Regions from separate parts of the Streptococcus ruminantium genome, predicted to be linked through region 1. Evidence: predicted binding sites of a transcription regulator. Region 1 holds the regulator's gene; the other holds the start of a gene.
What was found. The regulator HrcA, encoded in region 1, represses chaperone genes, less so after heat shock. The targets are predictions, from matches to a motif close to TTAGCACTCNNNNNNNNNGAGTGCTAA.

Region 1 (8,829 bases):
TTGAACTTTATAGTGATCGTCAGAGCAAGTTTGAGATGATTGGTAGAATCATTGGCAGACAATTTCTAATGGCTTTATCCTTGCTTATCTTGTTTACCTTCCTATTCTATTTTTTGGATATGCCTGCGGCTATTATTGGTATGGCTACCCTTGCTATTCCGGTATTGCTGTATTGTTTGGTTGGTTTGCTGCGCTTGCGCCAGAAATATGAGGAGGTTGGATAATGAAAAAACAGAAGTATATCGCAACTGTAATCAACTCACTTTGTATCTTCGCAGTTATTTTTCTAAATAAACATCGTTTGGCTACTCTTGTTTTTATATGTCTGATTATGCTCCTAAATTTTTGGAATCTAATGGATTTAAAGAAAAAGTGTAAATAGTCTAGCCATTTTCGTTTTTAGGGTGGAAATGACCGGTATGGATAAGATGCAATAGAATAGTACTAGGTCCTTAGACTGATTTTTAGCACTCTTGTAAAAAGAGTGCTAATTTTTTGTCTTTTTCCCTTGACTTTGCTTCTCTAAAGAGTATAATAGAGATAGAAACGCTAGCACTCTATGCATGAAAGTGCTAAAGATAATTTGAAGTCATCAAAGTACTGGCTGTCACTCATGAAAGGAGCGAGCATGATTACACAACGTCAAAATGATATTTTGAATCGAATCGTTGAATTGTTTACGCAGCATCATGAGCCAGTTGGTTCCAAAACTTTGCAGGAAATGATAGCTTCTAGTTCTGCCACCATCCGTAATGATATGGCTAAGCTTGAGCAGCTGGGACTGCTTGAAAAAGCCCATACTTCCAGTGGTCGTATGCCCAGTCGAGCAGGTTTTCAATATTTTGTCAGCCACTCGCTCAACCTAGAGCATATTGATGAAGATGATATTTATCAGGTGGTTAAGGCTTTTGACTTTGAAGCCTTCAAGTTGGAAGATATTTTGGAGCGGGCTAGTCAGGTTTTGGCTGATTTGACAAGCTACACTTCTGTCATTCTTGATGTGGAACCAACTAGTCAGCGACTGACTTCCTTTGATATCGTTCGATTGAGTAATCATGATGCCTTGGCAGTTCTGACCCTAGACCAATCTAAACCGGTCACTGTTCAATTTGCCATTCCTAAGAACTTTTTAACAAGGGAGTTGGAAGTGTTCAAACGCTTGGTAGATGAACGGTTTGTGGGGCAGACAGTCCTGTCTATCCATTACAAGTTGCGGACAGAAATTCCGCAGGTGGTACAGCGTTATTTTACACCGACAGATAATGTTTTGGACTTGATGGATTATATCTTTTCAAATCTTTTCCAAGAACTTGTTTTCATTGGTGGTAAGGTTGCCTCTCTTACCTATGGCAATCTTGCGACCTATCAGTTATTGGATAGTCCGCAGGTACTTGCTGCTGAGTTACGAGAAGGTTTGGCACCGGGACAGTCGACTAGGATTGTGGTTGCAGAGCATAGAGATCCAGCCCTTTCGGATGTGACGGTCATTCATCATCGCTTTCCAATTCCTTATCGTGGGGAGGCACAGATGAGCCTACTAGGTCCTGTTGATATGGATTATCGGAGGCAGATGAGTCTGATTAACATCATTAGTCGTGTCTTATTCATGAAACTGACGGATTACTATAGATATTTGAGTAGTAATCACTATGAAGTAAACTAAGATATGAAAGTGCGAAGGAAACGATAGAAAAATAGGAGAGTGACGCTGTGTCATCAGATACAAGACAGTCTATCTTTTTTCTAGGTTTTTAGCCTGAACTCAGTTGGTTAAGATATGAAGCGTTAACGAAACAACAAAAAGAAGAGGTGAGACATTTGTCAGAAGAAGTTAAAGATGAAGAAATGTTAGAGAAAGCAGAAGCTACGCAAACAGAAGAAGTTGTCGAAGTTCCTGAAAAATCTGAATTGGAATTAGCCAATGAGCGTGCAGAGGAATTTGAAAATAAATACCTTCGAGCTCATGCCGAAATGCAAAATATTCAACGTCGTGCTAACGAGGAACGCCAAACCTTGCAACGTTACCGTTCGCAGGACTTGGCGAAGAAAATCTTACCAAGTTTGGATAACTTGGAGCGTGCGCTTGCTGTTGAAGGTTTGACAGATGATGTGAAAAAAGGAATCGAGATGGTACAAGAAAGCTTGATCCAAGCATTGAAGGAAGAAGGTGTTGAAGAAGTTGAAACAACAACCTTTGACCCGAATCTTCACATGGCAGTTCAAACGGTTCCTGCAGATGACGATCACCCAGCTGACAGTATTGCTCAGGTTTTCCAAAAAGGTTATAAACTCCATGAGCGGTTGTTGAGACCTGCTATGGTGGTGGTTTATAATTAGCCACTGGTGATTGGTGCTGAAGCACCAATCACCAGATGGCAACCGCTATGGTGGCTTGCTTAGGATCCACACTAGCTCCACTTGTTCGGCTAGATTATTTTTGTCAGCTTAGAATAAATTATGAGTTTTTTTAGCTCTGCTTTGGGAATAACTTTGTCCGCAATGACGGTAAACTAGGCGGTAAGTCAGATATCTTTGATGTCGTTGACGCACCCCAGCAGGGCTGATTAGGTCTTTCATAGCCCAAAGGTGAAGAAAGACCTAATCAGCTACTGCTAACTAAATTGTTAAAAAAGAAAAAATAAACGAGGTAATTATTATGTCTAAAATCATCGGTATTGACTTAGGTACAACTAACTCAGCAGTTGCAGTTCTTGAAGGAACTGAATCAAAAATTATTGCCAACCCGGAAGGAAATCGCACAACTCCGTCTGTTGTATCTTTCAAAAATGGAGAAATTATCGTTGGTGATGCAGCAAAACGCCAAGCAGTAACTAATCCAGATACAATTATCTCTATCAAGTCAAAAATGGGAACTTCTGAAAAAGTCTCAGCAAACGGCAAGGAGTACACTCCGCAGGAAATCTCTGCAATGATCCTCCAGTATTTGAAAGGCTATGCAGAAGAGTACCTCGGTGAAAAAGTAACCAAAGCAGTTATTACAGTTCCTGCCTACTTCAATGATGCACAACGTCAAGCAACGAAAGATGCAGGTAAAATTGCAGGTCTTGAAGTAGAACGTATTGTCAATGAACCAACTGCGGCAGCTCTTGCTTACGGTTTGGATAAAACAGATAAAGACGAGAAAATCTTGGTATTTGACCTTGGTGGCGGTACTTTTGACGTATCCATTCTTGAACTTGGTGATGGTGTATTTGATGTACTCGCAACAGCGGGTGATAATAAGCTCGGTGGTGACGACTTTGACCAGAAGATTATTGACCACATGGTTGCAGAGTTCAAAAAAGAAAATGGCATTGACTTGTCAGCTGACAAAATGGCCCTCCAACGCTTGAAAGATGCGGCAGAAAAAGCTAAAAAAGATCTTTCAGGTGTGACCTCAACTCAAATCAGCTTGCCGTTCATCACAGCAGGTGCAGCCGGTCCTCTTCACTTGGAAATGACACTTACTCGCGCTAAATTTGATGAATTGACTTATGACCTCGTAGAACGTACGAAAGTTCCTGTTCGTCAAGCACTTTCAGATGCTGGTTTGAGCTTGTCAGAAATTGATGAAGTGATTCTTGTTGGTGGTTCAACTCGTATTCCTGCTGTTGTAGAAGCAGTGAAGGCTGAAACAGGTAAAGAGCCAAACAAATCTGTGAACCCTGACGAAGTAGTGGCGATGGGGGCAGCAATTCAAGGTGGTGTGATTACCGGTGATGTCAAAGATGTTGTTCTACTTGATGTGACACCATTATCACTCGGTATTGAAACGATGGGTGGTGTCTTCACCAAGCTTATCGATCGCAACACAACTATCCCAACATCTAAATCACAAGTCTTCTCAACTGCGGCTGATAACCAACCTGCGGTAGATATTCACGTTCTTCAAGGTGAACGTCCAATGGCAGTAGATAATAAGACACTTGGTCGTTTTCAATTGACAGACATTCCTGCGGCACCTCGTGGTATCCCACAAATTGAAGTAACATTCGACATTGATAAGAACGGTATTGTTTCTGTAAAAGCCAAAGATTTGGGTACTCAAAAAGAGCAGACTATTGTGATTCAGTCAAATTCAGGTCTGACAGACGAAGAAATCGACCGTATGATGAAAGATGCAGAAGCAAATGCAGAAGCAGATAAGAAACGGAAAGAGGAAGTAGACCTTCGTAATAATGTTGATCAGGCCATCTTTGCGACTGAGAAAACAATTAAAGAAACAGAAGGTAAAGGCTTTGATGCTGAGCGTGATCAAGCTCAAGCAGCTTTGGATGAGTTGAAAGCAGCCCAAGAAGCTGGCAACTTGGACGACATGAAAGCGAAACTTGAAAATCTCAATGAAAAAGCTCAAGCACTTGCAATGAAGCTTTATGAGCAAGCGGCGGCAGCTCAGCAAGCAGCAGCTGGACAAGAAGGCGCAAGCCAAGCAGGTTCATCAAACTCTGGTGATGACGTCGTGGATGGAGAATTCACGGAAAAATAAAAAGGTTCGGGGAACCTTTTTATCCCGAGCCAAGAAACCCGAAAGCGAGGTAAGGTAAAGACCGTTTAAAAATCCGTATGAAAATAGGGAACTGACACAGTGTGCTTACACACAAGGAAGTTCATCTCTTTCACTAGGATTTTAGGTTGCACTCAGTTAAAACAGGATGTGTAACTGCTTTATCTCGAACTCGAATGTCATAAACAATAAAATCCAAATCCAGAGGTTGAACCCCAGCCTCTGTTTTTGGGTAATGGAACAAAATTGTCAACTAGGGTGGTGGCTAGCTCTAAAAGGAAACCCTGTAATGTTATAGATAGGAAGAGACACACCGTTTAGAGTTGTTCTTTTCAGAAGTTTAGCTCAGTTGATATGCCTACAACTCTGTGAAAAAATAAATGTTACTTAGGTGTTAAACTTTATCAGACTGTTTCCAAATTTTCTTGAGTTTCTTAGGAGCTTGTCCACAGAAAATCTCTTATAGAAGGGAATACAGGTGTTCTTAGTTGAACCCAGGCTCCTTATAAAATTATTGAAAGAAACTGAACGCGTCCTAAAAGCTGTGTGGAAAGTCAAAAAGCCTAGGGATAGACTTTTTGAGGAACGCCTGTCGCTCATTGTTTTTTACAACGGGGCTGAAAGTGTCCACTGGACACTTTTACTCCCTATTTTCACTTTGCTTAAACTTTTACAGAAAGGAAGTGTTCGTAACTGAAAACGGGCTACTTTCTACATTTTAAGGAAAGGAATATAAGTTCGTTTATTCGAACTCAGGCTTCTTTCTGAGTTTCGTCTATTATTTAACGAAAGGAAATGAACCCGCCCTAAAAGCTGTGTGAAAAAGATAAATCGTCTAGAAAATCAGGATTTTCTGCCGATTTCCTATTTTCACTTTGCTTTTAACGGGCTTGGTATCTTATATGAACAATACTGAATATTACGATTGTCTGGGGGTTTCAAAAAATGCCTCTCAGGACGAAATAAAAAAGGCTTATCGTAAGCTGTCTAAAAAATATCATCCAGATATTAACAAGGATCCGGGTGCGGAGGATAAGTACAAGGAAGTTCAAGAGGCCTATGAGACCTTGAGTGATCCTCAGAAGCGTTCTGCCTACGACCAATATGGTCCAGCTGGAGCTAACGGTGGCTTCGGTGGCGGTGCTGGTGGTTTTAGTGGCTTTGATGGAGCAGGCTTTGGTGGCTTTGAGGATATTTTTTCTAGCTTCTTTGGCGGTGGCGGTGCGACTCGCAACCCAAATGCTCCTCGTCAAGGCGACGATCTTCAATATGCTATCAATCTTAAGTTTGAAGAGGCTATTTTCGGTGTGGAGAAAGAAGTTTCTTATCATCGTGAGGCGGTTTGTCGCACCTGTACAGGTTCTGGTGCTAAGCCGGGAACTAGTCCTGTAACCTGTGGGCGCTGTCACGGTACGGGTGTCATCAACGTTGATACACAAACTCCTCTTGGAACTATGCGTCGTCAGATGACCTGTGATGTCTGTCATGGTCGTGGCAAGCAGATCAAGGAACCGTGTCAAATTTGTCGTGGAACTGGTCATGAAAAACAAGCTCACACGGTAACAGTTAAAGTTCCTGCCGGTGTTGAAACAGGGCAACGGATTCGCTTGGCTGGCCAAGGTGAGGCTGGTTTCAATGGAGGGCCGTACGGTGATCTCTATGTAGTTGTTCAAGTGCAGGCATCTGATAAATTTGAGCGTGAAGGAACGACAATTCTCTACAAACTGGATCTCAACTTTGTTCAGGCTGCGTTGGGAGATACGGTCCATGTGCCAACTGTTCATGGAGATGTTGATATGGTGATTCCTGAAGGTACGCAGACAGGCAAGACCTTCCGACTCAAAGGAAAAGGTGCGCCAAGCATTCGTGGCGGTGCCATGGGTGACCAGTATGTGACGGTCAATGTTGTGACTCCAACAGGTTTGAACGAACGTCAGAAAACAGCCTTAAAAGAGTTTGCAGCGGCTGGCAATATCTCCGTAAATCCACATAAAAAGGGATTCTTTGACAAAGTTAAGGATGCTTTTGAGGATTTGTAAATACTGAAATAAAGACCGGGGACAATCAGTCTCACTGAAAGAGTCATCATTTTGATGACTTTTTTGCGTATGACAGGCATATTGTACATCTGAAGTGCAAGTCTTCTGCGGATACTCGCTACCAGTGGGCTAAATAACGCTGGTTATCGTGGGGGGGAGATTAGATGGTCTAGGGAGAGACCATTTTAAGTCTGACGTTAGAAACCATGACCGTCAGGGGAAGGGATAGCAAAATCATGGTTCTATGGATGGAAATGTGATATTAAGGCGTATATAGCGGATGAGAGGACTCAGGATTCTAAGTCCAAAAAGATCATCGTAATCTATAGGTGTCAATCACGAGAGTAATTGAATTGGGACTATGGTCTTTGTGAAAAAGATAATTTTTCCTAGAGTCTCAGGATTCTTCGTCAGAGCTCCTATTTTCACTTGAACCTTTTAATGTCCTCATATCTTGAGTAAACGAGGAAAACTAAAAACATAAATGATGGCTATTGTGCACAAATGGCTAGTATAAAATAGAATAGGAGTGAGGGAGCCTATGTCTTCTCATTAACAGTTAGTTGAACCACCGTGTGCTAGATTAGCATGCATGGTGGTGTGAGAGGGGATAGAAATTAGTGCCTACTCGATGATGCTAGAGTTGATATGAAACTTCCCTGATGCTTCATTGACTTTAGGTGTCGGACTCTACTTTAGTTTATATGATGTTTGTGGTATCAAAAAGGTGATTTTTACGCTAACTAACAGTTCTGTAAGATGTTCATTTTGTTTTTTAGAAAATATAGGGGATGTATAAAATCAAGGCAAAGGACGTAGACCAAAAATAAAGACAGAGCTTTGTTATCGTTGTGGATCGGAACTTTTCAATATAGAGCTACAAGCAGCGATGATTTTATCGCTCTGAAAAAAATAGAAGCATTTTTTCGATCGCTATAAATAGTCTATGTTACAATAAGGGTAGAAAATGAAAGAGAATCTTACTTGATGAAATCTTGGTTAGCGGATATGAATATAAAGAAGTATGAAGACAGGTCTGGACTTGCGGTTTCCAAGCAGGGACCGCTAGTTTGGACCGAGGTTTTTTTGCGTGAGGTTAATCGTCAATCCGAATCAGGAATGTTACATTTTTGGCCGATGGAGAAGACACTGATTCTTGGAATGATGGATCGTCAGGTTTCTCAATTTACAAATGGTTTAGATTTTATCCGCCAGGCAGGCTATACTCCTATTATCCGCAGTTTGGGTGGTTTAGCGGTTGTAGCAGACCGAGGAGTTTTAAACATAACCCTCATTTTACCCAACCCTCTGGGCTATAAGCTGGATTTGCAGCAGTCCTATCAGGTGATGGTAGATGTGATTAGACAAGCATTAGCAGATTTTCCTGTTGAGGTAGTCAGTGGAGAGATTCGTGCTTCCTACTGTCCGGGGACCTATGATCTGAGCATTAACGGTCGGAAATTTGCTGGCTTGGCTCAGCGAATTTACCAGAATGCCATTGCTATTTCGGCTTATATCAGCGTATTTGGTAACCAAGATAGCAGAGGTCGATTGGTGGCCGGCTTTTATCAAGCCAGTTTTGCATCTCAAGCAGTGCCTGAACGATTCCCACAGATTGATTCTGCTTCTATGGCGACCTTGTCTGAATTAGTAGGAAAAGAGTTGACCATAGAAGGCATGAAAGAACGGATAGAAAGTGTTTTGACAGATCAGGGAGCTATCTTATCAACCTTTTATCCCTCGTCGGAAAATATGTCTGATTTTATGAGTCTAGCTCAAACAATGAAGCAGACGATGGAGAAGGTAGGGATTTAGGAGAAGAGATGCTTTTTTATCAGTCTTTATTTGAAGCTTTGCCCTTAAAACAATCGGTCCTGAGCAATCGTTTTGTCTTGTCCCCTATGGTGACGAATTCTTCCACTGCGGAGGGATTTGTGACCCAAGATGATCTGGATTACGCTCTTCGTAGGGCTGATGCGGCTCCCTTGCAGATTACAGGTGCAGCCTATGTAGATCCGAGGGGGCAGTTGTTTGAATATGGCTTTAGTGTATCCAAGGATGAGGATGTGGCGGGCTTGAGCTGCCTAGCCCAGGTCATGCAGTCCAAAGGAGCCAAAGCCGTTTTGCAGTTGACTCATGCAGGACGTTTTGCCAGTCATGCCTTGAATCGAGATAGACTTGTCTACGGTCCTAGTCCTATGAAACTCCACTCTCCATTTTTTCATGAAGTTAAGGAGTTGACAGTGGTAGATCTAGAGGAAATTGTAGAGGCTTATGGTCAGGCAA
Region 2 (8,829 bases), 150 kb from region 1:
AACAAATCGTCTTTCAAAATGAGATGATTTCAGAAGAAGATTTTGCCAGCATTGTGACGGATTTGCTCCCATCTATTGAAGAGTTGGATAAGGCTGACAGATTGGGTACTATTTCTGAGTTTGAGATTGTGGTGGTTGCTATGTTTGTCTATTTTGCTGATTATCGGCGACCAGATATTCTCTTGGTTGAAGCTGGTATGGGTGGCTTACTTGATGCAACCAATGTTCTTTCGCCTCTAGTAGTGGTTTGTCCCTCAATTGGATTGGACCATCAGGCTTTCCTTGGGGATACCCATGCAGACATTGCCAGACATAAGGTGGCTGTTCTGCGTGAGGGAGTTCCACTTGTCTATGCGACAGACCAGCCAGAAGTAGCTCACATTTTTGAAGAGCAGGCTTGCAGATTACAAAGTCGGACGTACGCTTTAGAGCGAGATATTCTTTTGGAAAGTAGCGATGCCGATTTTGCAGTATCTACTTTACTTGGTAGGGTAGACGGCTTAACCTTGCAGATGCAGGGACAGCATCAAAAGGCCAATGCAGCTCTGGCAGTGACAGCAGCCCAACTATTGAAAACTGAATTCCCAGTTATTACGAATGATACCATCCGCCAAGGTTTATCCCAAGCCATTTGGCCGGGACGTTTAGAGATGATCCTGCCTAATCTGATGATTGATGGTGCCCATAATAATGAGAGTATAGCCGTTCTCCGACAGTTGATAGTAGATAGGTATGTAGACCGCGATTGTGAGATTCTATTTGCGGCGATCAACACTAAACCCATAGATCAAATGATACAGATCTTGGAGCAGGTTGGTTCTGTCACTGTTACTAGTTTTGACGATAATAGGGCAGTAAGATTAGCTGATTACCCAGCGGACTGTGCACGTGTTGAAACCTATCAGGAGTGGCTTGCACAGCTAGATTTGAAAAATCCAGACAAGCTTTATATCATCACAGGTTCGCTTTACTTTATAACCCATGTTCGGAAGTATATCTTGGAACATATTTTATGACATTGCTACTTTATTGCTTAGATACCTAAAAAACTTCATTTTCTGAACGTAGCATCAAATAATGAGCTTATCCTCCTTAGCTTCGATTTTTCCTATTCCAAGCGATACACGAACCAAGCTGTTTTGGAGAAATTGAGCGAATCTATCGGAGCAGCTCGACTGATATTATTCGGCTCATAAAATTAACTAAAATAGTTAAGTCTTGTTTCAGAAACGAAACAAAAAGAACACAGAAATACCGCATTCTTGAATCGTACCAAGTCACTATTTCTGTGTTTTTATTAGTTGTTTCTTTTAGCTCAGGCTTTGAGGGTTAATAATTTTTAATCAGGTCAACAGTTGAACGGTCTAATTTTTTAACTAGAGCCTGCAAGAAAGCTTGTGCTTCTAAAAAATCATCCATGCTGTAGAGTGTTTGGTGTGAGTGGATGTAACGCGCGCAGACACCGATAGTGGTTGATGGGACTCCTTGGTTTTTTAAATGAGCAGCTCCAGCGTCTGTACCACCTTTGCCACAATAGTATTGAAATTTAACACCTGCTTCTTCGGCAGTCGTCAGGAGGAAGTCTTTCATATTTTTTAGAAGGATATGACCAGGATCGTAGAATCGAAGGAGAGTTCCGTCACCGACTTTGCCTTGGTCACCGTAAATATCTCCAGCAGGGGAACAGTCAACAGCTAGGAAAATATCAGGATTGAATTTGGTTGTAGAAGCATGAGCACCACGCAATCCAACTTCTTCTTGTACATTGGCTCCTGCAATCAGTTGGTTAGGAAGAACTTGTCCGGATAGATGTTCTAATAATTCGGTCACCATAAGGACACCAAAGCGGTTGTCCCAAGCCTTAGAGATGACATTTTTTCCGTTGGCGGTGAGGATTGTCTCATTTTTAGGGACCAATACATCTCCGGGACGTATACCAAAAGTCCATGCTTCATCATAATTGGCAAATCCAGCATCGAAAATGATGTCCGCGATAGCAGGCAAACCAGGTGTATTGCCACCACGGGAAAGATGGGGAGGTACTGAGCCCGAAATTGCAGGAATCGTACGTCCATCTTGCAAATGGAGAGTAAAGGCTTGACTAGATACGACCAGCGGATTCCAGCCACCTAACTCTACCACACGGAATGTACCATCAGGTTTGATCTGGCTAATCATAAAGCCTACTTCATCCATATGAGCGGCTACTAAAATACGTGGTGCATGTTCAACGCTTGCTTTTCGAATGCCGAAGATTCCACCTAGACCATCGGTTTCGATATGGTCTACATGCGGCGTAATTTTCTGACGAATGTGGTTGCGGACCTCACTTTCAAAGCCAGGTAGACTTTGCAATTCGGTTACTTCCTTGATTTTTTCAAATAGGGTCATTTGTTTTGCCTCCATGACATTGTTACTACTATTTTATCATGAAGTGGCTAAGCTTGTCCCAAAGAACTAGGAAATTTTATTTTGTGATAGGTAGATTCTGTTGATGAGGATATAGTTTTATATATTATAAACATCCTCAAAATAATGAAGAAACGCTTTATTTTCTGTTATCTCAGCTATTACAGACTCCAATGATATTTTCAGGAAAATTCTTAGAAATTGTGATAAAATAGTCCGTATGAAAAAGAAAAAAACAGCCTTACTAGCAGGCTTATTGGGGGTAGGTGTGCTCACCGCTAGTGCTCAATTTTACCGTAAAATCCAAGAGGAACGTAAAAAAGCACAGGCCTTGCAAGAGGTGCGTGAATTTTTCGCTGATTTAGGAGAGATAGCAACAGTTTACGTGGATGAAACAGCTTCAACGCAGGATGTCCTGATTGGCGGGGTTGTGATGGAAGCGGGTCAGATATTTTTGTTTGAAAATGTCCGAGGTTCGATTCGTTATGAGGAGGAGAAGAGATGATTTTTCCAACGACTATTGAAGAAGTCGCTCAACTGATTGAAGATGGCAAGCCAACGGTTTTCCTATTTGTAACAACTTGGTGTGGGGATTGTCACTATATTAAACCACATTTGCCAGCCATTGAAGCAGAATTTCCTGATTTGACTTTTGTTCAATTAGATCGGGATGATTTTATGTCTTTAGCACAGCAATGGGCGATTTTAGGGATTCCGAGCTTAGTCGTTCTGAAAAACGGTCAAGAAATTGGTCGTTTTGTAGATAAAAATCGCAAGACCAAAGAAGAAATTATCAACTTTTTAACTGGATTGGATATGTAGTCTTTCGGTATGATTTAGGTAACGAAAACTTGACCTTATAGTTGGTATTTGTTGAGAAGAGATTAAGGAGAAAAAATGATTTTTACATACAATAGAGAACATGTCGGCGATGTTCTCATGGTTATCGTGATGGAAAACAAGGGGCAAGCAGTTGCTTTTGAGCGTAAGGGAAAAGTGGCGCGTGTATTCCTGGCAGAGACAGGTCAGACAGTAGCTTGGAATATCTTTGAAGTGTCAAAATTAGTGGAACTTGCTGGTAAGGGTCAGGTGTTTTTGACAGATGAGCAAGTGGCTGTTTTGAATGCAGAATTATCCAAAGAAGGTTTTGCAGAAAGCTTGGTCAATGACAACAGTCCGAAATTTGTTGTCGGTCAGATTGCGGAATTGGTTCCTCATCCAGACAGCGACCACCTCAATATCTGTCAGGTCAATGTCGGTGACAAAACGGTGCAAATCGTAGCTGGTGCGCCAAATGCTGCACAAGGATTGAAAACTATTGTGGCTCTTCCGGGGGCAATGATGCCGAGCGGTAGCCTAATCTTCCCAGGAAAATTGCGCGGTGAAGATAGTTTTGGTATGATGTGCAGTCCACGTGAATTGCCTCTACCAAACGCACCACAAGTCCGTGGTATTATCGAATTAGACGACTCCGCAGTGGTCGGAGAGGCCTTTGATCCAGTTAAACACTGGAAGGGATAGAAAAAGAAGAATTGGTCGATTTTGGCCAATTCTTTTATGTTGGTTCAATTTTTCCTTCAATAGCCTGTTCGATTTCTTCGGTCAATGCTTGATGTGACCTAAGTTGGAAGTAAAGACTAGACAGAAAATGTTGGAGATTGAGCCACCGGAAGTAGTCTACTGGTTCTTGATTTGGAAAGTCCAGCTTGCTAATCCATTCCGTCAGCTCTTGGCTGGACACTTTTTCATTCAGCAGGAGGTAGACAGGGATTTGTGCCAGACGGATTTCCTCGCCAGCTGAGAAAACTTTACTTTGTTTAGTTAGACAAGTGACAATAGTTTGCCAGACTTCTTTGTTTTTTTCAGCGGGAAATTGATCATGACAGCTTGCAGCCAGAAGAAAATCTGCTCCGTGGGCAGCAGTGTGGATCCAACCGAGTTTTTCATCATAGCCAGACCAATCATTCTCAATCGCCAAATAATCCAAGGCCTGCTGGAAGAGTAGCTCGCGGTCGTTAGTGCTTAAAAATGCATGATAAATAGACTCTGGCTCATTATCGACAGACAGCAACAGAGAGTAAAGTAAGCAAATAAAACTTCGTTTTTGTGTGGAGCCTTCCAGGGAAAATGGCTTGGTTTCTTGAGAGAATTGCAGTAGCGACTGTGCTTGTTCTCTTGTAATCAAGCCCTCCAAAAAGATATGGCAAAAACTAGCATAGACCAGTTCGTCGCGTATAGTAGGGTCTGGATGGCCGATGTTTTCTAACAGCCAGATTAGTTCCTGATTGGTATACGATTGGGTGGATTGTAGCTTTGAGATAAGGATGTTTTTCATAAATTTTCTCCTTTTTCATCATTTTACCATCATTCCTACGAATAGATAAGTAGGAGGATAAAAAATGTATAATAAAACTATTGTGATTGGTCGCTTGACGGCTCAACCTGAATTGACCCAGACATCCACCGGGAAAAAACTGACCCGTGTAACGATTGCAGTCAACAGACGTTTCAAGACGGAGAATGGTGAACGTGAGGCGGATTTCCTCAATGTGATTTTCTGGGGGAAATTGGCGGAAACGCTTGTTTCCTACGGAAGTAAAGGAAGTCTGATTTCTATTGATGGAGAATTGCGAACTCGAAAATACGAAAAAGACGGAAGCAACCACTATGTGACCGAAATCTTGGGTCAGACCTTCCAACTGTTAGAAAGCCGAGCTCAACGTGCCATGCGTGAAAATAATGTAGGTGATGATCTTGCAGATCTAGTTTTAGAAGAGGAAGAATTACCATTCTAAGGCAGAGTTAGTCGATCAATGGAAAAGACGGATAATGCACGGTAGTTCAATTGTTGAAACGTCAGTTTGACTGGCGTTTTTTGCTATCTTTGTTTCCGATTGTTCAACCATTCTAACACGATGACAACAAGAGATACGATAAAGACTCCGTAGAAGAAAAAGACAGCATAGTGTGGATATGTAAAGAGAAGTAACCAGATGGACCAAAGAAAATAGGCAAATGCTATCTTCCCCCAGAAACCTAGCTTGCGCTTTAAAAACCATTCTGCAAAATCTTCATGAAGGGAGAAGCGACTTTTATAGTAATCGTTCTTCAAATCTCGAAGGAATTTCATCTTTGAATCTCCTTATTGCTTTACTGTTATGAACAGTATAGCATACATACATTAGCCAATAATAATATGCTGCTCTGTTTTCTCAGACCTGAGATGGATTTTGTAAAAACTTGGTAGAATTGTCTTGACTATTTTTGACCGAGTGATACAATAAGAATTGTAATTAGCACTCATCGTTAAAGAGTGCTAAAGTTAGAAGGAGGATCAACTATGTTGAAACCATTGGGCGATCGTATCGTCGTAAAATTTGAAGAAAAAGAACAAACAGTTGGCGGTTTTGTCCTAGCTGGAGCTAGCCAAGAAAAAACGAGGGAAGCAAGTGTGCTTGCAGTTGGAAAAGGGATTCACACCTTTAATGGTGACCTAGTAGCACCAGAAGTAGCAGTTGGTGACAAGGTTTTGGTTGATGCTCATGCTGGGCTTGAGGTTAAAGACGGTGATCAAACTGTCCATATTGTCCGTGAATCAGATATTTTAGCAATTATCGGATAAGAGAACATAGTAGAAAGGATTTAATCCGTCTGGAAAGCTACGAGAATGAGGTGATTTGCTTTGTAATTCCCATCACTTCTTGCTTTCTGACGGAATTGGTAGCATAAAATGGCAAAAGAAATTAAATTTGCAGCAGACGCTCGTGAGAGCATGGTTCGTGGTGTTGATATTTTGGCGGATACTGTTAAGGTAACCTTGGGACCTAAGGGTCGTAATGTTGTTTTGGAAAAGGCCTATGGCTCTCCTCTCATCACAAATGATGGTGTAACCATTGCTAAGGAAATTGAGTTGGAAGACCATTTTGAAAATATGGGTGCTAAACTGGTGTCTGAAGTGGCTTCAAAAACCAATGATATTGCAGGGGATGGAACAACTACCGCAACACTTTTAACGCAAGCCATTGTTCGTGAAGGGTTGAAAAACGTAACTGCCGGTGCTAACCCAATCGGTATCCGTCGCGGTATCGAAGCAGCGGTCACAACAGCAGTTGAGGCCTTGAAGGCGCAAGCAATTCCAGTTTCAAGCAAAGAAGCTATTGCCCAAGTAGCTGCTGTATCATCTCGTTCTGAAAAAGTCGGTGAATACATCTCTGAAGCCATGGAACGCGTGGGTAAAGACGGTGTAATTACTATTGAAGAATCTCGTGGCATGGAAACAGAGCTGGATGTCGTAGAAGGTATGCAGTTTGACCGTGGTTATCTTTCACAATACATGGTGACAGACAATGAAAAAATGGTGGCAGAACTTGAAAATCCATTTATTTTGATTACAGATAAGAAAATTTCTCATATCCAAGATATATTGCCATTGTTGGAGAGCATTTTGCAGACCAATCGTCCACTTTTGATCATTGCTGACGATGTAGATGGCGAGGCCTTGCCGACCCTTGTTCTCAATAAAATTCGTGGTACTTTTAACGTTGTAGCTGTCAAAGCACCTGGATTTGGCGATCGTCGCAAGGCTATGTTGGAAGACATTGCTATCTTGACGGGTGGAACAGTCATTACTGAGGACCTTGGTTTGGACTTGAAAGATGCGACAATTGAGGCTCTCGGTCAGGCAGCTAAGGTTGTCGTTGATAAAGATGGCACAACTATTGTAGAAGGTGCCGGAAATCCAGAAGCTATCAGCAATCGTGTAGCAGTGATTAAGTCACAAATTGAGGGAACCACTTCTGAGTTTGATCGCGAGAAATTACAAGAACGCCTAGCGAAGTTGTCTGGTGGCGTGGCAGTGATTAAGGTCGGTGCTGCAACAGAAACTGAGCTGAAAGAAATGAAACTTCGTATAGAAGACGCTCTCAATGCAACACGTGCTGCGGTTGAAGAAGGAATTGTTGCCGGTGGTGGTACAGCTCTTGTAAATGTGATCAATAGCGTAGCTCAGCTTGAACTAAAAGGCGATGATGAAACAGGACGAAATATCGTTCTTCGCGCTCTAGAAGAGCCAGTTCGTCAGATTGCTTACAATGCTGGTTATGAAGGCTCTGTTATCATTGATAAGTTGAAAAACTCAGAGTTTGGCACAGGTTTCAACGCAGCGACAGGTGAGTGGGTCAATATGATTGAAGCAGGGATCATTGATCCAGTTAAAGTGACACGTTCAGCCCTTCAAAATGCAGCTTCAGTAGCTAGCTTGATTTTGACAACAGAGGCAGTCGTTGCTAATAAGCCAGAACCAGCAGCCCCAGCTATGCCACAAGGTATGGATGGTATGGGTATGGGCTACTAATGCTCGGCTATACTCGTCATAATTATCGTTTTATTTTTGATTCCCTGATAAAAATATACACGAAAGCACAGTCACAAGGCTGTGTTTTTTTGATAAAATTTGTTTGACAAGACCCACGGGATGTGGTATTATGTTAGACGGTACTTTTTACTTTTGGTCTCTCAAGAGTGTACAGGGACGTGCTGACAAATGTTGCAAAAGTACACACAGATAGAGGTTGTCACCAATGCTCTGTCACCAAAAATAAAAAATATATACAGGAGAATGTAGATGCCTACAATTAACCAGTTGGTACGCAAACCACGTAAGTCTAAAGTAGAAAAATCTAAATCACCAGCTTTGAACGTTGGTTATAACAGCCGTAAAAAAGTTCAAACAAACGTTTCATCACCACAAAAACGTGGCGTTGCAACTCGTGTCGGAACAATGACACCTAAAAAACCTAACTCAGCCCTTCGTAAATTCGCTCGTGTGCGTTTGAGCAACTTGATTGAAGTGACTGCCTACATCCCAGGTATCGGCCACAATTTGCAAGAGCACAGTGTTGTTCTTCTCCGTGGTGGACGTGTAAAGGACCTTCCAGGGGTACGTTACCATATCGTTCGTGGTGCACTTGATACTGCAGGTGTTAACGATCGTAAGCAAGGCCGTTCTAAATACGGTACAAAACGTCCAAAAGGCTAAGAAGGGGGAAATATAAATGAGTCGTAAAAATCAAGCGCCTAAGCGCGAAGTATTGCCAGATCCATTGTATAACTCAAAATTGGTAACTCGTTTGATTAACCGTGTTATGTTGGATGGTAAACGTGGTACAGCTGCATCAATCGTTTATGGTGCTTTCGAGCAAATCAAAGAAGCAACTGGCAACGATGCACTTGAAGTATTTGAAACAGCGATGGAAAACATCATGCCTGTATTGGAAGTACGCGCACGCCGTGTCGGTGGTTCTAACTACCAAGTTCCAGTTGAAGTTCGTCCAGAGCGTCGTACGACACTTGGTCTTCGTTGGTTGGTGACCATTGCACGTAACCGTGGTGAGCATACGATGATTGATCGTCTTGCAAAAG

Region 2: a site for HrcA is predicted at 5,703-5,729, ahead of groES (co-chaperone GroES). Genes of this name have one in related genera too.

What each region holds. Positions count from the first base shown of each region.
Region 1 is NZ_AP018400.1:283,511-292,339, forward strand. It holds gene SR187_RS01490 (DUF2812 domain-containing protein) at 1-224, shown strand, start outside; gene hrcA (heat-inducible transcriptional repressor HrcA) at 629-1,663, shown strand; partial or broken gene grpE (nucleotide exchange factor GrpE) at 1,798-2,337, shown strand; gene dnaK (molecular chaperone DnaK) at 2,657-4,486, shown strand; gene dnaJ (molecular chaperone DnaJ) at 5,407-6,543, shown strand; gene SR187_RS01520 (lipoate--protein ligase family protein) at 7,531-8,358, shown strand; gene SR187_RS01525 (NADH-dependent flavin oxidoreductase) at 8,367-8,829, shown strand, end outside.
Region 2 is NZ_AP018400.1:130,602-139,430, forward strand. It holds gene SR187_RS00840 (bifunctional folylpolyglutamate synthase/dihydrofolate synthase) at 1-1,016, shown strand, start outside; gene pepA (glutamyl aminopeptidase) at 1,330-2,391, opposite strand; gene SR187_RS00850 (DUF4651 domain-containing protein) at 2,630-2,914, shown strand; gene SR187_RS00855 (thioredoxin family protein) at 2,911-3,231, shown strand; gene ytpR (YtpR family tRNA-binding protein) at 3,307-3,930, shown strand; gene SR187_RS00865 (DUF2785 domain-containing protein) at 3,965-4,744, opposite strand; gene SR187_RS00870 (single-stranded DNA-binding protein) at 4,809-5,204, shown strand; gene SR187_RS00875 (hypothetical protein) at 5,288-5,539, opposite strand; gene groES (co-chaperone GroES) at 5,750-6,031, shown strand; gene groL (chaperonin GroEL) at 6,140-7,762, shown strand; gene rpsL (30S ribosomal protein S12) at 8,033-8,446, shown strand; gene rpsG (30S ribosomal protein S7) at 8,463-8,829, shown strand, end outside.